One region of the Fischerella sp. genome, then DNA from elsewhere that is predicted to be linked to it. Evidence: riboswitches for the same ligand, from Rfam matches in the RefSeq annotation. Region 1 holds a riboswitch; each other region holds the start of a gene.
The links. Region 1 has a riboswitch for cobalamin ahead of HXY43_RS12045 (DUF1636 domain-containing protein). Riboswitches for the same ligand answer to the same signal wherever they lie in the genome.
Positions count from the first base shown of each region.

Region 2: it holds a riboswitch for cobalamin, as region 1 does, so the genes downstream of both, HXY43_RS01830 (sirohydrochlorin chelatase) here and HXY43_RS12045 (DUF1636 domain-containing protein) in region 1, are expected to answer to the same signal.
Region 3: it holds a riboswitch for cobalamin, as region 1 does, so the genes downstream of both, metE (5-methyltetrahydropteroyltriglutamate--homocysteine S-methyltransferase) here and HXY43_RS12045 (DUF1636 domain-containing protein) in region 1, are expected to answer to the same signal.

Region 1 is NZ_JACAEU010000091.1:954-12,813, reverse strand. Features, by position in the region: gene HXY43_RS12065 (Npun_R2479 family HD domain-containing metalloprotein) at 1-208, shown strand, start outside; gene HXY43_RS12060 (ABC transporter permease) at 316-1,431, shown strand; gene hpnH (adenosyl-hopene transferase HpnH) at 1,491-2,504, opposite strand; gene hemB (porphobilinogen synthase) at 2,657-3,670, shown strand; cobalamin riboswitch at 3,791-3,930, shown strand; gene HXY43_RS12045 (DUF1636 domain-containing protein) at 3,952-4,392, shown strand; gene HXY43_RS12040 (DUF4347 domain-containing protein) at 4,443-6,956, opposite strand; gene HXY43_RS12035 (hypothetical protein) at 7,609-7,866, shown strand; gene HXY43_RS12030 (GTP-binding protein) at 7,884-8,930, shown strand; gene HXY43_RS12025 (hypothetical protein) at 9,119-9,466, opposite strand; gene HXY43_RS12020 (hypothetical protein) at 10,193-10,984, opposite strand; gene HXY43_RS12015 (site-2 protease family protein) at 11,199-11,860, shown strand, end outside.
Region 2 is NZ_JACAEU010000013.1:7,900-19,759, reverse strand. Features, by position in the region: gene HXY43_RS01875 (P pilus assembly/Cpx signaling pathway, periplasmic inhibitor/zinc-resistance associated protein) at 249-707, shown strand; gene HXY43_RS01870 (hypothetical protein) at 1,099-1,557, shown strand; gene HXY43_RS01865 (Coq4 family protein) at 1,619-2,131, shown strand; partial or broken gene HXY43_RS01860 (response regulator transcription factor) at 2,174-2,419, shown strand; partial or broken gene HXY43_RS01855 (sensor histidine kinase) at 2,418-2,972, shown strand; gene HXY43_RS01850 (hypothetical protein) at 3,144-3,596, shown strand; gene HXY43_RS01845 (HpsJ family protein) at 3,727-4,446, opposite strand; gene crtA (cyanoexosortase A) at 4,711-5,550, opposite strand; gene HXY43_RS01835 (PEP-CTERM sorting domain-containing protein) at 5,609-6,364, opposite strand; cobalamin riboswitch at 6,796-6,989, shown strand; gene HXY43_RS01830 (sirohydrochlorin chelatase) at 7,030-8,037, shown strand; gene sipA (regulatory protein SipA) at 8,106-8,351, shown strand; gene HXY43_RS01820 (peroxiredoxin) at 8,640-9,239, opposite strand; gene HXY43_RS01815 (amylo-alpha-1,6-glucosidase) at 9,384-11,504, shown strand; tRNA gene HXY43_RS01810 (tRNA-Met) at 11,511-11,584, opposite strand.
Region 3 is NZ_JACAEU010000053.1:235-6,044, reverse strand. Features, by position in the region: partial or broken gene metE (5-methyltetrahydropteroyltriglutamate--homocysteine S-methyltransferase) at 1-1,828, opposite strand, end outside; cobalamin riboswitch at 2,094-2,239, opposite strand; gene HXY43_RS07735 (hypothetical protein) at 2,356-2,496, opposite strand; partial or broken gene HXY43_RS07730 (NUDIX hydrolase) at 2,452-2,670, shown strand; gene HXY43_RS07725 (hypothetical protein) at 2,775-3,188, shown strand; gene HXY43_RS07720 (nucleoside deaminase) at 3,808-4,239, shown strand; gene rbsK (ribokinase) at 4,416-5,348, opposite strand; gene HXY43_RS07710 (DUF4278 domain-containing protein) at 5,593-5,778, opposite strand.

The sequences.
Region 1 (11,860 bases):
TAACTACGCCAAATTCTACTGGAATGGGGTTTATCCTTATATTCAAGATGCACTGCGTTACCTGTCTTTGACACAGCAGGGAAAACAAATTGTCGCCAATCTCCACTCCAATGTCTTTGTTGTAGAACATGAAGTTACTCAAGAAGAAAAGTTATATTTTGTTGATATGGTCAAAAGTCCAGAGTCAAAAGTCCATAGTCAAAAGTAGTAATTGTTGGTTGTTAGTTGTTGGTTGTTGGTTGTTGACCTTTGACCCTTGACCTTTGACCATTGACCCTTGACCCTTGACTGTTGACCATTGACTATTGACTAACTATGAACTGGTGGCAAAGACTCAAAAAAAATCCTTTAGCGCGATTTGGGGCAATTTTGCTCATAGTTTTCTATGTGACAGTAATTGCCGCTGATTTCGTCGCCCCTTATGACCCTTATGCCTCCCAACCGAATGGTTCCCTGCTACCACCGACTAGAATTCACTGGTTTTCGAGTTCGGGGCAGTTTATTGGACCTCATGTTTATCCAACAATTCAAGGAGACACAAATTTAGAAACAGGCGATCGCAAACTCATTGTAGACAAAAGTAAACCCTCACCTCTACGGTTATTCGTTCAAGGTTCCGAATATCGCCTTTTCCAGTTGAATTTGCCTTTACCACCCAAGTGGGATGAAGTAACTGTCATCCCCGGAATTCCTTTGAATTGGCATTTATTTGGTACAACTGGCGAAGCTAAAATCAACCTCCTAGGTACTGACGATCAAGGACGCGATCAATTCAGCCGCTTACTACATGGCGGTCGAATCAGTTTGTTTATCGGTATTGTGGGCGTTGCCCTCACCTTTCCTCTCGGGATGCTAATTGGCGGAATTTCTGGTTATTTTGGCGGCTGGGTTGATGGTATCATCATGCGCCTAGCCGAAGTACTGATGACCTTTCCCAGCATATATCTATTAGTAACCTTGGGTGCAGTTTTGCCCCCAGGACTAACCAGTACTGAGCGATTTTTGTTGATTGTGTTGATTACGTCGTTTATCAGTTGGGCTGGCTTAGCACGAGTCATTCGCGGACAGGTACTCTCTATCAAAGAACGCGAATTTGTGCAAGCAGCACGAGCAATGGGTGGCAAGCCACTATATATCATCACTCGCCATGTTTTGCCGCAAACTGCCACATACATAATTATCTCTGCTACCCTTGCGGTTCCCGGTTTTATCGGTGCAGAAGCAGTACTCAGTCTGATTGGGCTGGGAATTCAACAACCAGATCCTTCCTGGGGCAATATGCTGTCTTTAGCAACCAATGCTTCTATATTGGTGCTGCAACCTTGGCTGATCTGGCCACCAGCATTGGTGATTATCCTGACAGTTTTAGCGTTCAATTTACTGGGAGATGGACTGAGAGATGCCCTCGATCCCCGTAGTTTGCAAAGGTAGATTGTTGTTTGTTGTGGGTTGTTTGTTGTTTGTAATCACCAACAACCAACAACCAACTACTAACCAAAAACACTGCCAATTGAACGAGCTATGTTTTGTGGTTGCATAGCATCTGTCGCAGCGGTCGGTTCATAGCCGCAGTGAACCATACAATCTGCACACTTGGGATTGCTACTAGCACGACCGTATTTGCTCCAGTCAGTTTTTTCTAGCAGTTCACTGAAGGTGGCGTAGTGACCTTCATTTAACAAGTAACAAGGTTTTTGCCAACCAAGCACACTGTAACTAGGACTACCCCAAGGTGTGCATTCATAGTCTTTTTCACCAGTCAGAAAATCTAAAAATAATGGATTGTGATTAAAGTTCCATTTTGTTTTACCTGCTTTGAAAGGAGCTAGAATTTCTCGAAACAGGGCGCGTGTTTGTTCTCGCTTGAGAAAATGCTCTTGATCTGGTGCCCACTCATAACTGTAGCCTGGAGAAATCATCATGCCATCAATGTTGAGTGTACTCAGGAAGTCAAAAAATTCCTGCATTTGTTTAGGATCTGCGCCCTCAAAGATAGTCGTGTTGGTAGTGACACGAAAACCTTTGGCTTTAGCAGCGCGTATAGCTTGAACTGCAATGTCAAAAACACCTTTGCGATTAACGCAGTAGTCGTGCCAATCTCGCATTCCATCTAAATGCACGCTAAAAGTTAGATAAGGCGAAGGTTGGAATTTGTCCAAGCTTTTTTCTAACAATAAGCCATTCGTACACAAGTAAATGAACTTCTTGCGCTCAATCAATCCCCGCACAATCTCATCAATTTGGGGATGTAGCAGAGGTTCTCCTCCAGGAATGGAGACTATGGGAGCTCCACACTCTTCTGCTGCTGCAAAGCACTGTTCTGGTGTCAGGTGTTGTTTTAGCACGTCTGTGGGATGCTGAATTTTGCCACAACCAGGACAGGCAAGATTGCAACGGAATAGTGGTTCTAACATCAAGACTAAGGGATAGCGTTTGCGTCCTTTCAAACGCTGGGTAAATATATATTTCCCGACTTCTAATGCTTGTTGTAAATGAATAGCCATTTTTGTATTACTCCTCACCTCACCTGAAAACTAGGATAACGACTTAATGAAACTCATGGTGAACACAGATAGTAATACTTATGATTTTTTTGAATGGGTTGCGATCGCTTTAGCTTATGATAATCATTATCATTATTGTTTAGCTTTTCACTATGACGTCCACAACACCTACAAATCCTTCTCCAGCAACCCATTTATTGCATCGTCCCCGTCGTCTGCGGCGCACAGCAGCACTGCGGCGAATGGTGCGAGAGATTCATCTGGACGTCAACGACTTGATTTATCCACTGTTTGTCATGGAAGGAGAAGGGCAAAGAGTCGAGATTGCTTCTATGTCTGGGTGCTACCGCTATACTCTGGATTTATTGCTCAAAGAGATAAAACAAGCTTTTGATTTGGGGATCAATGCTGTTGCACTCTTTCCTGTTATCCCAGAAGCTAAAAAAGATGATGTCGGTACAGAAAGCTATAACCCAGATGGACTAGTACAGCAAACCGTCAAAGCTATTAAACAAGTAGTTCCAGAAATTGTCGTGATTACCGATGTTGCTCTTGACCCCTTCACCACTCACGGTCACGATGGTTTGGTGGATGAAAAGGGTACTATTCTCAATGACCCGACCGTAGAAGTTTTAGTGAAAATGGCGCTTTCCCAAGCAGCAGCAGGGGCAGATTTTGTTGCACCTTCTGACATGATGGATGGCAGAGTTGGGGCAATTCGCAAAGCTTTAGATGCAGAAGGATACTTTGATGTCGGAATTTTGGCATACTCTGCAAAATATGCATCTGCTTACTATGGCCCATTTCGAGATGCTTTGGATTCTGCCCCGAGATTTGGCGACAAAAAAACTTATCAAATGGATGCCGCTAATGCTAGAGAAGCAGTGAAAGAAGTTGCTTTGGATATTGCCGAGGGTGCAGATATCGTCATGGTAAAACCTGCCTTAGCTTACCTGGACATCATCTGCCAAATTCGCAACACTACGAATGTACCAGTAGCAGCGTACAACGTCAGTGGTGAGTATGCAATGATTAAAGCTGCTGCACAGATGGGCTGGATAGATGAAAAACAGGTAATTTTGGAATTATTAACTAGTATGAAACGGGCTGGTGCTGATTTGATTTTGACCTATTTTGCCAAAGAAGTAGCTTTGATGTTGGCTTAACCAAATCTAATTCAGCTACTATTCTCAACACTCTCATTCTCGTTACCAGGTTGAACCTGGTAACTAGGTTTTGGAGGTTCCGCCTCCTGGGTAACGCAAATAATACGGAGAATATTGGTGTTATGATGAGAAACGTTCGGTTCTGGTGAGGATCAGCCACTGGAGGTAACGGGGAAAGTTCGGTGCAAATCCGACACTGTCCCGCAACTGTGAACTTAATGAAGTGAGTCAGGATGCCCGCCGAAGTTGATTCATCAGTTCTATACATCTGCGAGGTACAGATGACCGCTGCTAAAGATATTTCTACAATTTCTACAACGAATGGGGTAAGTGCGCCCTCTCACACTCTTTTTGTTTGCAAAACTTGTGCTAGCGTTTGGCAAGATGGCAAACGAATTGGTGAAAGCGGTGGTCAAAAGCTACTACAACAGCTTCAGCACCTAGCGCAAGATTGGCATTTAAAAGATAATTTTCCCATCCAGGAAGTTGAATGCATGAGTGCTTGCGATCGCTCTTGTGTTGTTGCTTTTGCTGCTTCTGGGAAATTAACCTATCTGTTTGGGGATTTACCTGTGGATGGCAGTGCCGCAGCCATTCTGCAATGTGCTAGTCAATACTATACCAAGCCAGATGGTTTACTGCCTTGGTCAGAACGTCCCGAACCCCTGAAAAAGGGAATTTTGGCAAGGATTCCACCCACACCTCAGTTGGGTAAAAACTAAAAATTTTTAGGGGCGATAGCGCCCCTTTTTTATACCTAATGTGCTAGAAATTATCCTTGGAGGAAGTTGTTAGCACTCAAACGAGATGGATCAAATTTTTCCAACGGATTAAAATTCTCGAACCCACCGGATTTTGCTTTTCCATCCACATCCAAGCGCACAGTAGTATCAGCCCCCACTGGCTGCAATTTCAGGACATCAGAAAATTTTTGTGAGTTGCGATCGCTTGGTTGAGTCAGGATACCGCATGAGTCGATCGCATCTTGGGTTGGTTCAAAATCAGATCTCATACCATCAATCAGCCGATCTTTTCCTAAATCACCGTTGATACGAGTGTTACCTTGACCACCCGTGAGAATATCTATGCGATCGTCACCGTAGAAACGATCGGCACTATTTTCTCTACCGCTATTCAGGGTATCGTTACCATCGTTATCCCTAACAAAGCTAACACCTTTAACTTGAGAAGTTGGTAAACTCGCTGAAGTACTGACAGCAAACTCAAAAGCACCAATATCCGGTTTTGAATCGCGGGTAATGCCACGTTGGTCAGTAGTTATAGTCCCGTTACTAGTACCAGCATTAATCGCCGGACTTCCTGATAGAAGTGGATGCACCAAAACTCCATCAATATTTTGTAAAGAATCTAATTTTGGATCGGCAATGGTGATATTTGCAGTGGCGTTGTTGTCATTCCCCAACATCGTGCCTTTGGGGGGATATTGAATATTGCCGCCATTGTCTGTTAACTCGCGATTCGTTTGTTGTTGAATACCCCAAGCGTTTGTGCCATTATCGGCGGTGTTGTTGTAAAAGATAGTATTTTGCACGCTGACAGGGGCATCGTTAGCAGCAGAAATACCACCCCCAACCCATCCGGCATAATTGTTAGCAATTGTTGTGTTGACGATGCTGGTGGGACTGTACAGTGTCATGCCACCACCCACATTACTATCCCCTTTACCCGATACCCGGTTGCCAGAGAAGGTGCTATTGGTAATTGTAGTTGGCGCATCCATTGTCCACAAACCACCGCCCTGACTAGAAGCCGTGTTATCGACAAAAGAGGTATCGCGAATTGTTAAGCCTTGGTTGAGTCCGTTACTAAGTAGCACAACTGCACCGCCATTTCCGCCGTTACCGCCGTTGGCAAGGGCACTAACTTCGTTGTCTTTGAACACGGAGGACTCGATACTAACGTTATCTTGAGTACCAGTGTAGAGGTAGGCAGCACCGCCTTCCCCTCGTCCTTTGTTGCCTGCAAAGGTACTGTTAACAATGCGAATGCTACCAGAGGCTTCATCGATGGCGCTGGCACGGTCTGTATAAATAGCGCCACCGTACCCCCTCAAGGATGGATTGTCTTTGCCTGCGTCGTAGGAAGCGCTGGTGGTATCGTTGTTGAGAAATTTACTGTTTTCGATGGTGAGTTTGCCATTGAGGCTGTTGATGGCACCGCCGTTAATGCCTTTGTTATTGGTAAACTCGCTGTTGCGGACAGTTAAATCTCGTGGCCCCCAGAAAGCGATCGCTCCTGCTCCCCGTTCATCATTTCCTGCTGTGGCTCGATTATTATCAAACTGACTGTCAGTAACTGTCAGCGTCCCTTCATAGGCACTGAAGATAGCACCACCGCCTTGATCCGCCACGTTATTTTTAAACGTAACGTTCTCAATCGCCAATTTGCCTTGGTGAGTAGTGCTAATTGCTCCACCGCGCTCGTTGGTATATCCATTTACCAAAGAAAGATTTTTTACTGTTAGGCTGGTGGGTTGGACAGATGTAGAGTTGAGTAAGAAAATCCGGCTTTTGTTGTCACCACTGATAGTTAAATTGTTAGCTTCCGCACCATCGATAGTCAGGTTTTTGCCAGCACCAATCTCAATTTGCTTTGTCAGAGTAATCGTTTGATTTGCCAGACTAGAGTCAAATTTTATTGTGTCGCCAGACTGTGCATTAGCGATCGCATCTCTGAGGGAGCCTGAACCACTATCATTTGTGTTAGTAACTGCGATCGTACCCAGAACACCAGCGTAGGTTTCCATTACCTCAAGATGCAAAATTGGTGTGTATTCAATGTTGCCCAGCCTTACTTCTAAATCCCAATTTCCATCTAAAGCATTGTTTCCCGTCAGTGTTCTAGAGGCGGCGATGTTTACCCCAGTTAAAGATTGGAATTTCTTCAGAAAAGCTTTTCCCTCTATTCCTCTAGCGACATTACAACCATAAATGAAAAGGTCAACACCTCTGAAAATCGATAGCGATCGGGACTGTCTAAAATAGCGTTCCAGGTTGTCAGAATTTAACTGAGCATTACCTAAAGACAACTGTCCAGGTGAACCGTGAGAAAAAATGTGTACGGCTTTTACAACTGGTTTTTCAGCCAGTACAGCCATAATTTGTTCAACTCCATCCCGTTGGCAATCGAGCAGATAAATATCAACATCTGGTGTAATACCATTAGCAATGACTTGATAATTCTCAATCGCAGAATCTATGAAAGCAACTACACGCCCTAAGTTGCGAATTTGGGAATGAACAGATGTTTGATAGGTACAATGCATGAAAAATTCCTCTAAAAAACAGTTGGCTTAGTAATGCATCTTTGCTCATCAATCCTGAACAAACTTGCGGTAGACAACTGCAACCCTCTATTTTTTTGATGCGGCCCTGTAAATATTAATGAAAATCGACTTAACCTAGTTAAAAGCGCCGATTTTGAGTCTCTTTTCTAATGCACAAAAAATCTGCAATCCAAAAGGCTTTTAAAGCATCTAGTTTCTGTTGTCAGTATCGACAAAAAGACCTTCCAATTCTGTTAACCTTCCCCCTGCACGCCAGTCACTACAACCGGGGAACCTGATAACGCACAGACTCCCCTTTATTTTCCTTCTGCAAAGTATAATGCGTCAGACGTATGAACGCAACTTGGTATAAGCACTGACCCAAGATTTTCACTCTCTTGCATGCTCCTGACGTAAATTTTATATTTTTGCGCTATTATGATAACGATTATCGTTTTATATATAATATGGTCAGTGATTTAAGTAGGACGGTGTAATTAATTAAAGGTTTGTAGTCAGGACTTTAGTCCTCAAAAAAGGGCTAAAGCCCTTACTACGAAATTATTTCAATGATTTTACGTTACTTAACATAGCTTGATTTATTCCCACCGACTTACTTAATTCAGTCCAAAGACAACTTACTTTAGCCAGGATGAATTTTTCATTTGGTAGACAAACAGCGAAAGCAAATCCAGAAAAAATAAGGCAAGTAAAGGAATGGATTTACCAAGCCTTGCAAATAGACGAAAAAACTTCAGTTTCTCTGAGTCAATTACAGTGTACTGAACCTGGTTGTGCACCAATTGAAACAGTAATTGTGGTGATGACAAATCCAGCTCAACAGTACAAAGTTCATAAGTCAATAGCTGAGATTGAGTACCAAGATATTAATCAACTTGTTCATTCTTAGTAAAAATAGGATGTTCTATGGAAAGTATTACTACATCATTCAAAGAAACAATTCTTGAGCTACCCAAAAAGGGAATGCCTGTGACAATCATCACAGGATTTTTAGGCAGTGGTAAAACTACTCTGCTGAATCAAATTTTGCAAAATAAACAAGATTTAAAGGTTGCCGTACTCGTGAATGAGTTTGGCGATATCAACATCGACAGTCAACTGCTAATTTCTGTCGATCAAGATATGCTAGAACTCAGCAATGGTTGTATTTGCTGTACTATAAACGATGGATTAGTTGATGCGGTTTATCGGATTTTAGAAAGAGAAGACCGGATTGATTATCTAGTTATTGAAACTACGGGTGTTGCTGACCCACTCCCAATTATTTTAACTTTTTTAGGTACAGAGTTGCGAGATTTAACTAACCTTGATTCTATTCTGACTGTAGTAGATGCGGAGGCATTTAGTCCTGAACATTTCCAGAGTGAAGCTGCTTTAAAACAAATAACTTATGGCGATATTACTATTTTGAATAAAACCGATCTTGTGGATAGGGAAAAGCTACAAGAGTTAGAAAATTATATTCATGAAGTCAAAACAGGTGCAAAAATTTTAAACACCACATATTGTCAAGTTCCGTTACCATTAATTTTAGGTGTGGGATTGACTCAAAAAGATAAATATAACCTTGAGCATGAGGAAGATACTCACAAACATGAGCATCATGACCATGCTCACGATCATGACCATAAGCATCATCACCATCATGGGCATCACTCTCACCATTTAGAAAATGATGGATTTGTTTCTGTCTCTTTTCAAAGCGATCGCCCCTTTGATGTCCATAAATTTGAAGAATTTTTAACCGAAAAAATGCCACAGGATGTATTTCGAGCAAAAGGATTTCTGTGGTTTAGTGATAGTGAATCACGGCACATTTTTCAACTTAGCGGCCCTCGTTACAACTTACACGCCGATGACTGGTCTACTCCACCTAAAAACCAGCTAGTTCTGATTGGCATAAATTTGGGAAAGAGCGAAATTCATTCTTTGCTGAATGAGTGTTTGATATGATTAGTAGTTTTTAAGAACATCAAAACAGCGATCGCCCATTAGCTCAATACTGTTACCTGTCTTGAAAATAGGGTAAAGGGGATGGGGGAAGGGATTTTCATTGCCTCGTGGTGGGCGATCGCGAATTAGAGAATGTTTGAAAAGTGATGAAGGTTACGCAAGTCGCTTGAGCAGGAAGATGACAAGAATCATCGCAATTTAAATGAACGTTTACAAGATTGGCTATCTCCCTCATTACGAGCAACCTTTTTACCTTGTTTTTCGGTGATGGATTTACCCAAAGACTTAATCTCGACATGGGCGTATTTCTTTGTGCCAATAGCGTTGTTCAGTCGCCGAATAATTGTCTCAGTCACGCGATAGTCGGGATAGTAAAGCCTGTTATCAATCTGTTGAAAAAGCCGTCCCTGATGGGAGTACAAGCGTGGGTTTGGATTATACCCTTGAGCGCGAACGATATTCGGGCAGCTTATAGCTAAAATAGCAGACACGCTCAAAAGCACCATAAATTGCTCGAAACAGTGTCTGTTCTTCATTGTTTTCCTAGGAGAATTGCTTTCTATTATCTTCTTAAACAAATTCTCCCCACTGCTATTATCGCTCTCAACAGGATTGAGATCTTTGGCACGAATAAAATGTAATACTGCCTTAATTTAATCGAGCGATCGCTTAGGGCTGGACTTTAGACTAGTTCCCGGTACGAAACTCCAGAAACTTTTCCAAGGGTTGCGATCGAGAATAGTTTTCGGTTCATTCCTTTATTTCAAAATCGCAGTTTCAGAAGCTTGTAGGGTATTGAAAAGTAAAGTTTTTTTTCAAAAATAACTCACTGATGATGAGAAGTGATAATTTAATAATTGAAGCTCTAAAAGCTTCCCTGGCAGATATAACAGCCTTGAGTTCAAAGGTTCAATTTAGTTAAGAGGTAAAAAACGCTGTTCAACAATCTGTCTCGTCAACTGGCAGCAGCACCCAAGTCTAACGCTTACATTTCCTCAATGTAGTAGTGAAAAAGGGGGCAATGTAACTGATTATTAATTTATGCTGCGAGTGCATGATTAATTGATTGCACTGCGAGTGTGCAATTTTAATTCAGTACAACCCTGTATAGAATCGCCAAGGAGAGGAAATAATTAGGCTAGTAAAAGCTTGGGTGTTGTTGTTTTTGAATAAAAGAAAGGCAATTGTTTCGGATAGCGCTATTTTCACTGCACTCTGATTGGGGTACAGCAACCCTTTGAAGGTCATTAACTGAATTTAAGTTACTTACGCTTTTTGTTTTTTTTGTTCTTTTTTTTCTGCTTTTGATCGGAACTAGTAGAGAAACCCCGAGGCTTTTGTGATTGAGGTTTAGGGGCAAAGTATTCTATCATTTCTTCAAGGGAAAATTTGCGTTCTGGCACTTCCGTAGCATCTTTTAGCCCAAGCGATACCTGTACTGCATTCCAATCTCCAACAATAAAAGGCACAACTCGTTCTGCTGCAAATGCACGCTCCATAACAGAGGCAGACTCGACAGCTTTCAAATCAATTAATTCACCTATCAAAAAAGCATTCAGCTCAATGTCGTTATCTGCAAATAGTTCCAGTTGTTGCGTCAAAATAGCAATGCATTGGTTGCGCGTATCAGGATGATTTTCAGCAATTTTTGTCAGTGAGGTGGCAGCAGTGGCGCGGTCATAGGAATCGTGGGATGAATCTGCAAGATAGGCTTGGAGTGCAGGAATAGCAGCAGGCCCGATTTTGCCAAAGATGTCGGGTAACTCGCTACTACTCCAATCATCAAGTTCATGAAATAGGGAGATTAGCGGTTCAATTGCTGCTTCAGCACGAAGTTGACCTAGCACACGCCAAGCATGAATAGGTGCCCAAATTTCAAGACCATCTAAATCTGAGGAATTCAACTGTTGGTCGGTTGCCATGCGGATGAGATCGGGAATGTGTTCTGAACTGAAGCCCAGTTCCTCAATATAATTTGGTATCTCTTGAAATTTACGACAGTCACCGTAGGTGAGCAGTTTATTTACCGGAGATGGGTAAGTAGCCATAGCCATATCGAAGTATCTCCATTACTTCTACTGCAACTATTATCCATCTAACTTTCTCCAAACAAACCTTGACCGAAAGCATGATTTGGAAAAAAGGCGATCGCATTCCTCACATTCACCCTAAGATATTGGGCAGAATACAGCCATCGTTATAAATTAATTAATATCTGTGAACACCTGACTAATTCAGGCTTGATTTTACAAAGCGAAGGGTTTGGAAATGTTTACTGCATCAGAAACTCCTCTCATTGCGATAGTTCTTTTGGTCGCCTTCGGAATTTTGGGCTGGGGCTTTTATCGTGCCAGACCTTATGGAAAGCTGGGAATCTTTGCCTGGTTACAGTCAGTAGTGTTGATGGCTCCTTGGCTGCTGTTTTTTGGCTTATTTGCAGCCGGGATTTACATCAATATTGTGGGCATCCTCTTTTTGTTGGTTGTTTCGGCAGGAGTGTATATTTATTTGGGCAGACAATTGCGAGCAGCTGGGCAAGATGTGATTCTTAGACAGCGGGCAACGGAAAAGCTAGCCGAACAAGAAGCCACTTCTACAAAAGAGGGAACACAGCCAGCAGAACCTGCACAGCTTAAACTGGAGACTGTGCCGATTCCTGAACAGGATTTGAATGCTATTAAAAGTATTTTCGGTATTGATACGTTTTTTGCTACAGAAACGATTCCTTACCAGGAAGGAGCCATATTTAAAGGTAATTTGCGGGGAGATGCAGAGGTAGTACACAACCGCCTAACTGCGAACTTGCAGGAAAATCTAGGCGATAAATATCGCCTATATTTAGTGGAAAATACCGATAACAAACCTGTGGTAATTGTCCTTCCCAGCCGCAACGACCCGCGTCCGATGACATTATCCCAAAAAGTGTTTGC
Region 2 (11,860 bases), on a different contig from region 1:
ACACCCATGACTTTAAAGGTGAGAGTTTACTAACTGTTTTACTTTGCTTGGGAAGCTTTCCCATCAATAGTAAAGTAAACACAGGTTAATGACAGTCTATCAGTCAATTCAGAAAGCCAGTGAGAACTAGCGTCATAGAAAAAACATGACTTCAGTCATGGGTGCATACATGACTTTCTCCTCATGTGTCTCCTTTGCATCAGTCTCTAGGATGGAGAAAAAGAAACACAAAAGTGTGGAGATTATAAATGAAACTTTCTAAATTATTTCTTATTGCTGGTGCTGCTGCCGTTAGTTTAACTACTATACCTTTTGCAGTCAAAGCAGAAACAATCTCTTCTTCATCTCTAATACTGGTACAAGCCACAGAAACACCAGTCCGAGAAAAAGGCCCTTTCCAACGTTTGGGGTTAACAGATGCACAAAAAACCCAAATGGAAGAGATTCGCCGCAATACCCGCGCTGAAATTGATCGGATTCTCACCCCAGAACAGCGTCAACAGCTAGAAACTGCCAGGCAAAACCGTCAAGGAAAGCGTCAAGTATGGCGGAATTTAAATTTGACTGAAGAACAGAGAACCCAAATGCGGCAAATCATGCAGTCTAAGAGATCTCAAATGGAAGCAGTTCTGACTCCCGAACAAAAGCAGCAACTACAAGAGTTCCGGGATAATATGCGTTCGCGTCGTCAAAAATTTAATCGTTAATTTTTACGCGTGAAAACTCAATCCCCAATCCCCAATCCCTTTTACTTTTAGATGCGAGTCTTGAAATGATTAATTTGCCTTGGTGTCTTGGTGTCTTTGTGGTGAAAAAGATCATCTTTAAACCACTAAGACACTAAGACACAAAGAGTACTAACTGAACTGTATTGGGTTAGGGGGGATCAAAGCCTTAACTGAACCGTATTGCCCTTTAACCTTTAACCCTTTCCTACTTCACAGCAAAATAAACAGGATTGGAGAATCCAGTCAGGGTAAGATTTTTGACGATATCCCTCAGTAATCGAGGAGTATATTCATCACTTTTTCGGACGTGGTATGCGGCAATGAGTTTTTATAATAGTGGAACAAACGGGAGAAATCCGCGAGGCAATAAATGAAGCTCAGAAATTTATCACTAATAGCGGGAGCGATCGCTCTTAGTTTATCTGTAATCCCACAACGTTCTGTCCAAGCAGAAATTGCCCCTAAAGCAACACTGCAACTTGCACAAAACCAGCAGCAACCGCAACCTCAACCACCACGTATAGAATTAACGGATCAACAAAAAACCCAATTGCAACAAATTAATGCCAAAGTCCGCTCCCAAGTTGAGCAGGTTTTGACACCAAAGCAACGGGAGCAAATTAAGACTGCCATGCAAACAGGTCAGCCTCCTCAACAGGCTTTTGCTGCTTTAAATTTTACCCCACAACAAAAATCCCAATTGCAGCAAATTTTCGTGTCTATGCGACAGCAGCAGGAAGCAGTTTTGACTCCCCAACAAAAGCAACAACTAGACCAATACCGTCAGAATTTGCAGCGTCAGCAGCAACCGCAGCAGCAACCAAGATAGTAATACCCTAACTAAAAGTATGGTGGGCTCCTAGCCCACTTTATCCCAAAATCAACCTACAATGCAGGCATTCACCACTTCACCTCATCCTACTGTTCGTATTCAAAAGTTTTTAGATTTAGTCGATCGCATAACAGAAAAACAAGGTCTAAACGTCCCTCAAATTGTAGATATACAGAAATTACGTTCCCTTCCTATTGGTACTTTTGGCAGAACTTGGGCTGATTTCCTCGATGAAAATAATTTAACACCCTTCACTACGGGTTCCCGTCGCAAACAACTCCACGATGGCGTTCACGTCCTCACGGAGTACAGCACAGATTATTTGGGTGAAGCAGAAGTACAAGCATTTTTACTAGGAGCAAAATTTAGGTTAGTTAACCTGCTGCTGGGTTTAGGACTGTTGCGAATGATGAGCAGACAAATGCAGGATCGGCAACAGTTAGATTGGGAGAGGCTATGGCAAGCATACCAACGTGGATCTAACTCCCACTTTGATCCGGATACTTGGCAACCAGAGTTACTTTGGCACTTGCCTTTGAAAGATGTGCAATCAATTTTTGGCTACTGGTGAGTTGTGAACATGAGAATTTTGCTAGTGGAAGATGAACCTGATTTAGTCAAGCCCTTTGGAATGGCAGAGTTACTGGCACGGTTACGGGCTTTACAAAGGCGATCGCCCCAAATTCAACCGGAAAAGTTACAAATTGCGAACCTCTCTCTTGACTACGGTAGCCGCACTGTCTCGTATCAACAGCCAGAGGGCGACAAACAAGTAATTCCTTTGACTAACAAAGAGTTTCAGCTTCTAGAGTATTTCATGCGACATCCCAATCAAATTCTCACAAGTGAACAACTGCGTACAGCGCCAAACGCAACGACTGACACAATTGGTGGCTGATTTGCTGCTGCTATCTCGAATGGATAGAAAAACAGCACCATTACGACGCGTTCGCTGTAACCTCAATGACATTGTCAACGATCTAGTTGAAGAATTAGCACCACTGGCAGTAGCAGCCAAAGTCAAGCTCACATCTAAGATACGAGTACAACAGCCACTAACAGTTATCGTTGATGAAGACCAGATTTATCGGCTGATTTCTAACTTGATTATGAATGGTATTCAATATACACCAGCCAATGGGGAAGTGAGTGTTGCCTTAGAACGCAGTACTCATCAAGCTGCGATCGCAGTTAAAGATACAGGCATTGGCATTGCTGCAAACGAGCAAAAGCGAATCTTTGACCGATTTTATCGCGTGAATAGCGATCGCTCTCGTAGCGCTGGTGGAGCAGGTTTAGGATTAGCGATCGCTCAAGCTATTGTGCAGGCACACGGAGGTTATATCCAGGTACAAAGCGAACTGGGTAAAGGTAGCACCTTTATCGTGCGATTGCCTCTAGAAGCTTCGTAGTTAAGCGAACTAGTACCGCTACCTTGGAAGTCAAAAGTTCTTTTGTTCTAACCACTTGTGATAAATCTAACTTGTGGTAAATCTAATAGTAAAATGCTTTGACTTTGCGGTACATCTAAAATCATGTCAACAAAAAAATCGATCTCATTTTTTCTGGTCTTTCTGGGAGTATTGTCTATCTGTGCATCAGCAAAAGCTCAACTTGGCTCTAAGTCTACTAAGTTGCAAGAACAGGTGAAAAGAGACTTGAACACAGATATATTAGCACAAGCAAACCGAAGATCTACTTATTGCGATCGCCTAGATACTAGCGACACGACGCTCTATTTTAATACCAATAATCAGAAATCTGTGAGAGTTTTTCGCCCAAGAAATAATCCCACACAAATATTGATGAATATCTACGATAGCAGAAACCAGGGAGCAAGTGCCGAGATAGCATCATGTTCTCCTGCAACGCGAATATCTCAACCGTATCAGTTAATCTATAGTACAAATGTCAAAGGCAGTATATACTATGCCACAGTTTTGATTAATAACAAATCTAAGATCCAAGCGAATTTGAAAGCAGCAAGTCAGAATACAAAAAAATATTGTGGAATGAACCAGCTTCTGGTGAGGTGACACTAAAACTTAGTATTTCTGAGTAAATTTGAAACGCAGAGGCTCGCTGAGGTAAACGCAAAGGTTCGCAGAGCTTTGTTGCAAAAATTTCGCTATGAACTTATGCAAGTTTATACTGACTTGATTTGTATCAATTCATTCTTGCCCAACGAGTTCCCTGCCAAATACTTAGAAACAAAGCAGCAGAAACTAAAGCTCCTAAGTTCCACTTTATAGAATTCTTGAGCAGTTTTATTCTTTGAGAAGACTGAGTAGCTTTTGTTTGAGTTTGAATTTTTTCTTTAGCTTGAGATATTTGTGACAAAATTTGATTTTTGACTTCTTGAGGATTTTGACCATCTAATGAGCGACCTTGGCTTTTCAAAAAATTATTAATCTGTTCAGGTGTAGCTTGGTTCAGTTGCTTTTCCAATTGTTCAGCTTGAGTGAGTTTTTGTTGGGATAATATATTGATTTGACTAACAGTTGTATTAGTGAGTCTAACAGTGTTAGCAATTCCCAAAGGAATGAGTAATAAGAACAATAATGCTAACAATAAAGTTAACCAAGACAGGAATTTCAAAATCCGGAATTCCCATTCTTTTCTCGAATACTTTTCTCCATAAAATACCAATACAAATCCGATTAAAGGTACAGGTACTCTTTCAACCAGTGCTCCAAAGGTTTGAAATTCCCAAGCAGGGTTCATAAAGCCTGGCGGTATAAACATCTCAAGAATATCAAACAAGGCTAAGAGTAATAGACCATAGCCAAGCACTCGAAATATATTCATAGAATCTGCCATTTTATAGGCAAATTCCTGTAGCTCGTTTAACAAGGGAATTAATTTATCAGTCGTGGGTTTAGTCATGTTCCTCACACAATTTTCTTAACACAAATTTTTGATACTTATCACTATCCTAAATCTCCCGGCTTAGGAAGTTTTTAAAGTCTTGTAAATTTATAGGACGAAAAACATATTGATGTTGATATTCATAATCAGATTGATCTGGTTTTGGCTTATTTATATTCGTTGTTAAAAAGACTTTCATTAAAATGAGAATAATGCTACCCAAGATTACAGCCAAAAACGGAATTCGCAATTTTTTCCACAGAGTCATTAATCTTGATTTTTTTATTCCTGTTGTTGGTGCAGTAAAAAGTAAAACAAAACAAATGCCAACACTTCAATCATTCCAAATATTAAGGAACCGTCGCCTTCATGCCAGTAAATAAATGCTGGGTAGTTAACTTTTAGTACCATAACAGCTAGCAGAGCAACGCGTATCCCATTGATAATGAATCCCAATGCCACAGCCACGAATATTACTAAAACTCTCTGTTTTCGTTTAGTTGGAAACATCAGCAAACAAATTACAGCGATGCCTAAAAGATAGCAGACAGATTCAATGCCTGAACAGCCCTCATAAACCTTGACACTTCCTGTTGGCAAATTTAAGAAAACTCCTTGTAGGGACACATCAACACCGCAGTACCAAAGCAGGAAAGCCGAAAATGTAGCCGTCAAGGAAGAAATATCAAACAGAGATGATAGCACTAACTTCGGAATACCTAAAAAAAACAATATAGTGAGTTCTTGTGAATATTGTTTTAATCCTTTGAACCCAGAAGCCAGCAAACCAATGCCTAAAGCAGAAATCAATGGTGAGACGCGAAGAAAAATTTCCGGTGAATTAATATGATGAAAATTAGCACTTTGCCAAAGTACGCCACCAATCAATAATCCACCTATAGCGCTGGGAAAAATTCCACTTTCTAAAGATAGGTAGTGGTGTTTGTCTTCAAGTAAAGAAACGACGGCTAACAAAAATACTACACTCATTCCTACATGGGCAATATCTCCAGATTTCCAAGAAAGAGTTAAGATAATCGCAGTTAAGCCGGCTCCTATTCCTAATAGCCAGAACTGGATATTTTTTAGTGGTTTAATTTCAATCAAGCGCGTAGCTTTCATAGGGAAGACGGAATGAGCAGGATTAGCTTGCTAACTTAGAACTGGAATGATTTAGCAATCATTTTGCTAGCTGCTTTTTGCGCTTCCTTCCAATCAAGCCGGCAACTAACAGCAAAGTTCCTCCAATAGTTGTGGGTTCAGGAACTGCTGTTGCTTTCCATCTGCCGCTGCCACTGACAGGGCCTTGTCCACTTACAGGAAAACCCAAGAAACCCCAAGTTCCATCTGAATCGATACTGAAAATATCTCTCTGACTAACTCCACATCTGGGTAAGCATCCGTCCCAATTGTTTCGAGTCCCCAATAAGGGAGACCGAGGATCTCCTCCCAACACACTCAAAAGCACATCCGTTGGGCCTGGCGGAGACATTGCAAAATTTGTGGGTTTCCAAAAATAGACGAATGCTCCTACAATGCTCTGACCAGTTTCATTCAGTTCAAAAACTGTAGATGTGGGACTAGGGATTTGAAATTCAAAACCATCCAACAGCAAATCTACTGAGAAGCTGTTAACAAGAGAATATTCCTCGGGTGGTGTAAAGCGACGTGCCACATTCAATGGCGGGATAGGGTCTTGAGGATTTTCGTAAACAACACCGGGTCTCAACTGTACAAAACTTCCTGAAAAGGGTTTGTATGTAAATCCTCCACTGCCGACTAACTTTCCTGATTCATCGAATAACTCTAGCGTTGCCGCATTGACATCTTTAAAGGTGGCAGAAGCAGCTAGAGTTTGGTCTGTGGCGACAAAACCCGCTGTGAAAACAGTTGCAGCTACAGTTGTGTGTGTTAGTAGCTTCATTGTGAATTTCATAAATTTTATACCTTTGATGGGCGTGATTGCAGGAATAACTGCAAGGCAAGCATCGTAGGTTGTCAGTGCGATAAAAAAATAGGTGGTGTTAATTTAAATATGAACTGTGCGGCTCTAAGGTCATCTTGCAACTTGCTCGCACTGGAACTTTCCTTACTTTGGATGCAAGGAATTCTAAGTCTGAGATAGTCTATTTCTTATCCTTACAGATACCTGCCCAAGGGTAACTGCAAACTCTATAGTTCGTAGATGATATTGTTACACTGCTATTGTTGAGTTTTTCATCTTTCAGTAACTAGTTGCAACGTCAGATAAGCTAGTTAAGCCAGCCAGTTAAGACAGTTAATACAACAACAATCTGTCCGTGATGACAAATAACTAAGTCACTGTATACCTTCACCCCCTCCCCCCGCATTTTGGAACTGGGCAAGATTCAGTTAAGATAACAAGGCAACTGTGAACCGTAACAAAATAGGGAAATACCGGTGTAAGTCCGGGGCTGTGCCGCAGCTGTAAAGGGATTTTAGATTTTAGATTCTAGATTTTAGATTGGCATTAATCCAAAATCCAAAATCCAAAATCTAAAATTGCCTAAGCCAGAACGCCTATGTGTTACTAACTCACTCTATTTCCTGCGTTGCACGGGAAAGGAGCTTTAACTGAGAATGCTTATTTTTGATACAACAAATCTGAACCAACCAGAATACCCAAGCGTCGAAACTCTAGAATTGCCACCATTGCCAATTAAGCGTCCTGTATTGATGATTGGTCATGGCACTAGGGATGCAGATGGAAGGCTGGCTTTATTAGATTTTGCTGCGATTTATCAAACTTTAGATCGATCGCGTCCAGTCGTACCTTGTTTTCTGGAATTGACTGGCCCGACAATTCAAGAAGGTATCGACCAGTGTGTAGAACAAGGCTACACAGAATTCTCTGTCTTACCAGTGCTGCTATTTGCCGCACGGCATAATAAGTTTGATGTTACGAATGAGCTTGACCGCGCTAGGGCTAAGTATCCGCAGTTGAAGTTTCATTACGGGCGGCATTTTGGAATTGCCCCCGGTATTATCGAATTGTGGCGATCGCGTTTAGCAGAACTCGACAAACCAGAAAATAACCCCCTGCAAATCTCTCGTGCTGATACAGTTCTGTTGTTTGTCGGTCGTGGTTCCAGCGATCCTGATGCGAATGGTGATGTTTACAAACTCGCTCGTATTCTTTGGGAAGGTAGCGGCTACTCAACTGTCGAAACCTGCTTTATTGGCATTACTCACCCCAGACTAGAAGAAGGTTTCCGTCGCGCCCGTTTATACCAACCAAAACGCATTATTGTTTTACCATACTTCCTGTTTACTGGCGCTTTAGTGAAAAAAATCTTTAACATCACTGCCCAGCAGCAGGAACAATATCCAGAAATTTCCATGACCTGTTTGCCAGAAATGGGCCTGCATCCCCAGCTATTTTCTGTACTTAGGGAGCGAGAAATCGAAACTCAACTAGGACAAGTGCAGATGAATTGTGAAATGTGTAAATTCCGCCTCGCAGCTGGAGCAAATCACCACGGACACAGTCATTCTCATGACCATCACAATCACGACCACTCCCACCTGCCTGTAGATCCATATGCAGATATAGAGCAGTACCATCAAAAAATTTGGCAAGCACCCTAAGAAATGATGAATTATGAATGATAAAAGAGTTTCATAATTCATCATTCACCATTCATAATTTTGTTTTTATGTCCAAAGAATTCGCCATCGGTAGCAAAGTCCGCGTTGTCGCACTACCACCCTACGTTAAAACCGCCGATCCTATGCCTATGTTGCGTCCTCCCGATGTGATTCGCATTGGTGAAGAGGGTGTGGTATTTGATCGCCGTCCCGGAGGATACTGGGGTGTCCGCTTTGCTAGGGGAGCCTTTCTCATGGAAAGCCAATACATCGACAGTGTAGAATCTCCCCAAGCTGAGAATAGCAGCCAGTAATTGTTAACTTATGTTAAACCGCACTAGCTCCCCTACTTAAGATTTACTTTAAGCTAAAAGGCATTTAATTTGCATTCTCAAAAAAATCAAACTCTTGTGGGGTGGGCGTCTCGCCCGCCCTGATTATACAACTTAAATGCACATCAGCTTATAAATCAACTCTGACTGACAAAACTTTAACAAAAAATTAGGAATAAAGAGGCAGGGACAAAGGAATTGGGAAACCTTGCTCCTTTAACCTTTAATTTCCCTGCCTGATTCGGTCAATTCAGCCTGACTAACTATAGTCTAGACAGCAGCGAAATAAACTTTGGACTTGACAGGATCGGGAACCATTGTCTTGTCACCAGGTTGCCAACCAGCTGGGCAAACTTCATCGGGGTGAGACTGCACGTACTGAATAGCTTGCAGTGTCCGCAGAGTCTCATCAACGTTGCGACCAAACGCTAGGTTGTTGATTGTCGCGTGTTGGATAATACCATCTTTGTCGATGATAAACAGACCACGCAAGGCAATACCAGCTGCTGGATCGAGAACGTTGTAAGCGGTGCTAATTTCTTTCTTAATGTCGGAAACCAGAGGATAGTTAAGATCGCCGACACCCCCAGACTTGCGATCGGTCTGAATCCATGCTAAGTGTGAAAACTCGCTATCAACGGATACACCCAGGATTTCTGTGTTAACTTTTTTAAATTCTTCGTAGCGATCGCTAAAGGCTGTGATTTCAGTTGGGCAAACAAAGGTAAAGTCTAGGGGATAGAAAAACAAAACAACATACTTACCGCGATAGTCGGAAAGTTTGATAGTTTTGAATTCCTGATCTACCACAGCCGTTGCTGTAAAGTCGGGGGCGCTTTGACCAACACGGAGGCATCCTTCTGTAGACATAACTAATTCTCCTTGAAATTACTTGCGTCTAGCTGCCCGCTTTCTACAGGTGTACAGGTGACACTCACCCGTCCACGTCCTGACAGCTTAATTAATTACGAACTGTTACGACTATATCATACTCATAACGATTTTGAGTAGCAAATGCTGGATTTAGATACAAGAGAATGGTTGCTCACAAATGGTTTGGGAAGTTTTGCCAGCGGTACGCTTTCAGATGTTCGCACTCGTATGTATCATGGTTGGTTGTTTGCTGCAACCAATCCACCTTCTGGGCGTACTCTGCTGCTTTCACATTTAGAAGCTAGCCTGGAACTACCAAAGCAAGTTATAGCATTAGGGACGAATTTCTGGGGCAGTGGTCAGATTGATCCGACGGGTTACGAACTACTGCGCTATTTCGATATTAACCCAGTTCCCAAATGGGTTTGGGGTGAAGACAACTGGCAAATAACCAGGCAATTGGTGATGCCCCACGGTTTAGGAGGGGGAGAGGGGGAGAGTGGGAGAGGGGGTGATGGGGTGAGGTTTTTTTCCCCACCTCCGGTTCTCCCCATCTCCCCATCTTTTTGCCATCGCCTATTAATTCAATACCGCTATGAAGGCAGTGATGTCGCGATTTTGAGGTTGCGACTGCTAATCGGCGATCGCGATTTTCACTCCCAACAAAAAGCAACTCTGGGATTGCAATTCTCGCAGTTGCTGGGGCAAGGGCAAGTTTGCCTGCAAGCGATAAATTCAGGACAGTTTGGCACACCTTGGCACTTGCGGTGGACACGAGGAAACTATCAACCAGATGCATTTTGGTATTGGAATTATCATTTACCAGAAGAAACGCGCCGAGGATTAAGCGATCGCGAAGACCTCTACAGTCCTGGTTACTTGACAGTGGCTTTGATGCCAGGAGATGCAGTGACTCTAGAAGCAAAAGTGGGTTTTCCCGACAAATTACAAACTGTTCTCACTGATGATATTTTTGCAGAAGCAATCGAGGCAGAGCAAGAGCGACTTTCTCACATTTTTGGATGGGGAGAAGGGGCAAGGGGCATGGGAAAAATCACTACTTCAATACCCAATACCCAATGCCCAATACCCAATGCCCAGTACCAAATTTGGCAGCAATTACTACGGGCAAGCGATCAGTTTATCGTTTACCGAACCTCTATAGCTGGTCCTAGTGTCATTGCTGGTTATCATTGGTTCAATGATTATGGACGCAATATCTTGATTGCTTTACCAGGGTTAACACTAGTTCCGCAACGCTTTGACCTGGCGAAAGGACTCCTAGAGACTCTTGGGTGTTACTGTCGCCACGGACTGATTCCCAATACATTACCGGATGGAGAAAGTGAACCTTTTTACAACAGTATTGATGCAGCACTGTGGTGGATAGAAACTTTAGGGCTTTACCTAGAAGCTACGCAAGACTGGCAGTTTTTAGCGCAGCAGTACCCAGTAGTACAGCAAATTTATAAAGCTTTTATTGGTGGTACGCGCTACAATATCCAGGTTGATTCTACTGATGGGCTGATTGGTTGGGATGCTCGTGGTGTAGCCTTGACTTGGATGGATGCTATAGTTGATGGGCAGCCTGTCACACCTCGTCGCGGTAAGCCAGTAGAAATCAATGCTCTGTGGTATTCAGCTTTATGTTGGGCTTCTCGATGGGCAGAAATATTAAGTGAGCAAGAAATCGTTACCGAACCGAGTCGTTTGGCTAAGCAAGCGCAGCGTTACAGCCAGCAAGCACAACAGGTAAAAGCCTCACTGCAACAGTTTTGGAATTCCCAGCTTGGCTACTTATATGACACTATTGAGCCGGACGATGGACGCAATTTTCAGGTTCGTCCAAATGCAGTCATAGCCCTTTCTCTCGCTCATTGTGCCTTTTCTGCCCAGCAAGGGCAGCAAATATTACAACGTGCTACCGATCGCTTACTTACACCTTATGGTCTTCGCACCCTCGATCCAAGCGATCGGTCGTATGTGGGTAAATACACAGGCAACTCTGAGCAACGCGATCGCTCTTACCATCAAGGAACTGTTTGGAGTTGGCTAATTGGGCCTTATATCCGTGCTTGGCAGCGTTTTCATCCAAATCAAGCCCTACCCTTTGATTGGCAACCCCTGCTAGAACACTTCCTTTCCGACGCCTGTCTAAACTCCATTTCTGAGATTTTTGATGGTGATGAACCACATACACCCAGAGGTGCGATCGCTCAAGCTTGGTCGGTTGCTGAGTTGATCCGCCATATTCGTAGTTAAAAATAATGGCTCAGGTGTGATTCGAACACACGACCTAAGGCTTATGAGTCCTCCGCTCTAACCTACTGAGCTACTGAGCCAAACTTTTCTCACCGATTTCTAAATATAGCATACAAGTTTCGTTATGACTAGTATCAGAATATTAATAAATTTACCCCTGATGTAAATTAAAGCCGTGACAAAATCATGTTTTAATCTGCATATTCTAAATTAGTGGGTCATGAACTTTTAGTACAGCACCACCGATGAAAATCTTTATTCCTTCTGCCGTCTGCCGTCTGCCTTCCGCCTTATTTTCAGAGTAGTCTAACTATTGTGGGGTAGGCGTCCCCGCCTGCCCTCAGAATGCAAATTAA
Region 3 (5,810 bases), on a different contig from region 1:
AGGAGAGATAGTCATTCCAGCGTTCTAGTTTCAGCGGTAAGCCCTCCCGTAGAGCAGGTTCATCTACCTGGATCACCCGCGCGCCAGCAGCTTCCAAATCGGCGACTTCTTTGCGGATTGCCAAGGCAATTTGGAATGCTTGTTCCTGTCGAGAAATATCACTACGTGGGAACGACCAGTTGAGAATGGTGATGGGACCTGTGAGCATTCCTTTCACAGGTTTTTGAGTTAAAGCTTGCGCCACCTGAAACTCTCGCACCGTCATGGGTTGAGGACGCGCCACATCGCCATAGATGATCGGTGGACGCACGCAGCGACTGCCATAGCTTTGCACCCAGCCGTTTTCAGTAAAAGCAAATCCAGAGAGTTGCTGACCGAAGTATTCCACCATATCTGTGCGCTCAAATTCGCCATGTACCAGCACATCAATGCCGATCTCTTCCTGGAACTTAATGCACTCGGCAATCTCAGCATCGATCGCCGCTTGGTATTCTGCTGCTGTCAGTTCTCCTCGCTTGGATTTTACCCGCAGTTGTCGGACTTCGGAGGTCTGGGGAAAGGAACCGATCGTGGTCGTGGGGAGAGCAGGTAAGGGAATCTGTTGGTCTAAACGCAGGGAATAGGAGAGCGATCGCTCGAAGTCCTTCGCTGTCAAATTCTTAACCGTAACCTGCACGCTTTCATTGGCAGGACTAAATTGCTCGAAGGCGTTCCACTTCGTTTGTACCAAGGCTGAGCGATCGCTCAGATCATCCCCGGCTAATATCTGTGCCAGCAGCACGACCTCATCCAGCTTTTGTTCTGCGAAACTCAGCACATTTCGCAAGGGTTCTGGCAGTTTGGTTTCTCGCGTTGCATCGTAGGGAACAAATTGTAAGGATGCAGATGGCTGTATCCGAATGTTAGCCGTGATGTTTTGAATCGTTGCTAATGTTGACAGCACCGTATCGGGACGAATTTTCCAGATGTTACGCGCATCGACAATGCCCACCCCCAACTGTTTATCTGCTGGGAAACCATGCTGCTTGAGTAAGTCTAAATTGCGTCCGCGGGTGAAGTCTAAACCGATGCCAGCCACAGGTAATTCCATCACCCAGGGATAAGTCACTCCTAGATCATCAAAATAGGTAACGAGTTGAATGGGTATACCCACTTGAGCCAACTGGGTGTAGGTGGTGGCGATCGCCTCTCTCAGAGCCGTAGCACTGCTTGTGACTAGAATTGGCTCATGCACCTGTACTTCTGTGATGCCCAGTACTTGAAGCTGAGAGAATAGATTGCTATAGAGTGGCAATAGTTTTTCGAGATGGGTTTCCAGATTGCCTTCTAAACGGCTTAAACACAGTAGGGTGATTGGACTAAGGATGATGGGCACGGCTCGTTCACCCAAGAGGGACTGCGATCGCTGCACCATCGCCAAAAAGTCTGCAAAGTTTGCCTCTGGTTGGGCATCAGATGCAATTTCTGGCACCAGATAGTGATAGTTGGTATCAAACCACTTGGTCATTTCCAGCGCCGGAATGCCATCCTTGCCGCGTGCCATTGCAAAATATTGGTCGAATCCAGCGAGATGACGAAAGCGATCGGGAATCAACCCCAGACGAACACTCCAATCCAGCACATGGTCATAAAGGGTGGTGTCACCGATGCCAATGCGATCGATCCCAGCTTCGAGTTGGGTTTTCCAGTTCGCAAATTCAACCTCTCGAACCGTTTGCAACAAGGTTTCTGCATCAGATTTACTGCTCCAAAAGGCTTCTAATGCCTTTTTAACCTCACGATTTCTACCAATGCGGGGATACCCCAGCGTTGCAGTTTGAATGGTCATTGTTGTAGTGTCCTAAATTCTGTAAATAAACGTGCAAAACTAGCTGCTTCCCAACTAAGAAGCAACCCATAAGCAGACAAAGCGATGACACTGTCTTCAATTGACAGCAAGAATGCTGACTACCTTCTCTCAGGTAGTCTCGCCAAATAGCAACCTCGCGTTCAACTCAGATAGTCAATTCAGAACGCTACAATCTTAAAATTCCAACAAAAATCCGATCACAAAAGCTTGAAGTTCGCATCATCCGTACCTCGCAGATGTATATGTAACAGGTTTGTAACTCGGCGGGCATTCTGACTGAGAGAGTTGCGACTCTCTTCACAGCTGCGGGACAGCGGCAGATTCGCACTGCACTTTCCCCCTTGCGTTTGATGGCTGCTCCCCATCAAAACCGATATTTCACACTATACCATCTTCAACCTTGATAAGGTGTTTAGTTTCGCTATCAAATTTGTGGTGCTGTCCCCATTAGAAACTTAAGCAGCCCAACGGTCGTGTTCAGCGGCGGCTAGTTTCCTTGAATTCCATTAATATCTGATGGTCTTTCCATCTATGGGAATAATCTCTCCTCCCATTGAACTCACCAGGGTTTCTACCCATTGCAGAAAACATCGATTTAATGCCTCTGGGTCGATGATAATCCAGTCAAAGATACCAAGAAAATACATTTATTTTTCGCGGAAAATGTTATAAAATCTGGCGATCAAATGCTAGATATTACAGAAGAAATTGAAATAGTCTTAGTTCCAGTGGAATCAGTTTTGGACAAAATTATCCAAGAAGAAATTTCTGTAGCAGGTAGCGTTGCTGCTCTATTTTTGGGTTTAAATTTACTTAGGTAAGAGCATCATGAAAACACAGGTAAAATCTTATGGATCTTGGCGATCGCCTATTACCACAAATTTGATTACTTCGCATACCATCAGATTGGGAAAAGTTAGTTTCGATGGCTAAGTCATTTACTGGATTGAATTGTGACCGTCAGAGCAAGTTAGAAGTATGCTTGTACGCTGGATTCCCGATGGTCAAACTCAGGATATCACGCCTGCGTCTTTCAATGTACGTAGACGTGTTCATGAATATGGCGGTGCTTCTTTCCTTTACCCTATTCTATCCACATAAAAAGCGTGATTATACTGCCCCTGTAAGTGAAAAACCACCTTTGTTGGTAAAAAGTCACGGAAGCCCAACCTCAGCAACTTCCAGCAGTCTCAAATTTAGCATTGCCAACTGCGATCGCCAATTTCTCGATGTGTACGATCCGCCAAGTGGTATTGGTGTCTGGTCTGTTTCTGGAATTATCTGGGCGGGTAGGATACCCACCCCACAAGAATCATCCCTTGATGGGAGCAACTGTTAAATCCTGCTTTTCCTTAACTTGTTACTAATTATTTATCATAGCTTCCCACTGTCCATTTACACAAAGATATTTGATACAAGGTTTATCGACCGTGCAACCAATATCTTTTGGTTTCGGCTGCGGACATGCTTCTGGTGGTGGACTTGTTGATGGGTTTCTTGGTGGAATTATTGCTGGTTGAGTTACTTGTCGTAGTTTTTTTGTAGTAAGCATTCTCTTGTAGCACATTGTGATGCGCAATTTCCTATCTTTTCGCAATTAGTTTCAGTTACGGGTTGGGCAAAGGCTGGAGTCAAACTCAAGAAAATAGTACTAAATATGAGTGAACAAGAGAATATTACACGTTCAATCATAATAAAGCCTCACAAGAATGTAGAAACTGTGGAGACATCTACCGACGCTATAAATCTGTTTAATCCCCGCCGTTATAAAGCTTGGAATTGGCGGAAGTATTCCAAGGCAAGTTTTTAGCTCTTGCCAATAACGTAGTATCCAAAATATAAAGTAGAGTCTTTTTTAGGGATACATCGTATTAAAAAAGTATTCCCGTTTAGAACAGGTTAAATTCTGTGAAAACGATATGATCCCTCTATTCAGCTACTCAGAGGAGATTTAACAAATGGATGTATTTATGCAAGCTGCCATAGAGGAAGCACAACAAGGTAGACAAGAAGGTGGAATTCCCATTGGTTCTGTTCTTGTCAAGGATGGTAAAATTCTCGGCAGAGGACACAACAAGCGCGTCCAAGACGGCGATCCTGTCACCCACGCCGAAATTGATTGCCTTCGCAATGCTGGTAGAATTGGCAGCTACAGAGGTACAACACTCTATTCAACCCTAATGCCGTGCTATTTATGTGCTGGGGCAGTAGTGCAATTTGGTATTAAAAAAGTCATAGCCGGAGAATCTAGAACCTTTTCCGGTGCTAAAGAGTTTATGGTATCCCACGGTGTGGAAGTAATTGATTTAAACCTTAAGGAATGCGAAAAAATGATGAGTGAGTTTATTGAGGAAAACCCCGAATTGTGGAATGAGGATATTGGTAAGTAATTTGGGAAATGGGGAATTAGGCATTGGGCATTGGGCATTGGAAATTGGGCATTGGATAAAGGTTAAAGGGTAAAGGAATTTATTAACCTTTCACCTTTCCCCCTTTTCCCCTTCCCCCTCTTGTTTTTCCGATGTCCTTGCCCCTTCCAGCATAGCTGTCTTCTTCCAACTAACCACTAACCACTAACAACTCTCTTTTCTTTAAGAAAGGCATCAAACGCCAACCTATCTGGAAGCGAAGGTTGTGCACCTGGTTTAGTCGCAGCTAATGCACCCGCTGCTGCACCCCATACCACTGCTTGATGCAAAGAAAGTCCTTGGGATAGTGCAGCGGCTAAACCACCATTAAACGCATCTCCAGCAGCGGTAGTATCTACCGCCTGCACTGGAAACGCAGGCACAAAGAAAGTTTCATCAGAGGTGGCACAAACTACACCTTGTGCGCCTAATTTCACGATCGCATTTTTCACACCCTTTTTTAACAATTGTGCAGCTGCCTTTTTCGCCGACTCTTGTCCAGAGACAGGAAAACCTAGTAGTTGTCCTGCTTCTACTTCATTGGGAGTAATAATATCAACCAAGGAGTAAAGTTCATCTGGTACATCAGATTGTGCGGGTGCGGGATCGAGAATTACGGTTACTCCTGCTTCTCTTGCTGCTTGTGCAGCTGCAACTACTGCAAACATAGGAATTTCAAATTGTAGCAGTAGTGCTGAGCTTCCCGATAGCAAACGCGACACTCTTGTTACATCTTCTTGATTGACACGTCCGTTTGCACCAGGAATAACAATAATTTGATTTTCGCCTGCATCATCAACAGTAATAATCGCAACGCCAGAACTAATTGTTTCATCCATGAATACATTTTCAGTTTGCACACCAGCAGCTTGCAAACTATTTATAAGTTCTGTGCCAAAACCCTGTGCGCCTACACGTCCCACTATCTGAGTAGGGATTCCCAATTTTGCCAATGCTACCGCTTGATTTGCACCTTTACCGCCTGCTGCTTTAAAAAAATGATGTCCTAGCAGCGTTTCTCCAGGAAGTGGTAATCGGGGTGCAGTTGCTACTAAATCTATATTGATGCTGCCAAAGACGATAACAGTCATAAGGGTATTTACGTTGATTTTTAAAGTTATGCAGCGACTATATATGCTACAGAGGGCAATCGCAATAGTTCAAATAATCAAGCGTTTCTATAATTTTGAGGAGTTATTAAGCTACAATTACCAAATATATTTCAGAAAAAAACACATCAATCATATAGAGACGCAAAATTATCCTACAGAAAAATCTGTGGTGCATGCGTCTCTACATATATATTTGACTGACAATTAATTCAAAAAAGATAATTTAGCCTACGCAATTTTTATAATTAACTCCACGATATTTTAGTTGAGAGCATTTTTGAGCTTGAGCATCTATAGCCTTAGCAATTTTGTAAGCATTTCCTCGGTAATTACCCTCTTTATTATTGTCTGAAGTTTGTAATTGATTAGCCTGAGATTGATAACGAGTGCCACGATAAGAAAGATGCATTTTTTTCTCCCTAATTGCTAAAAATACTTGCA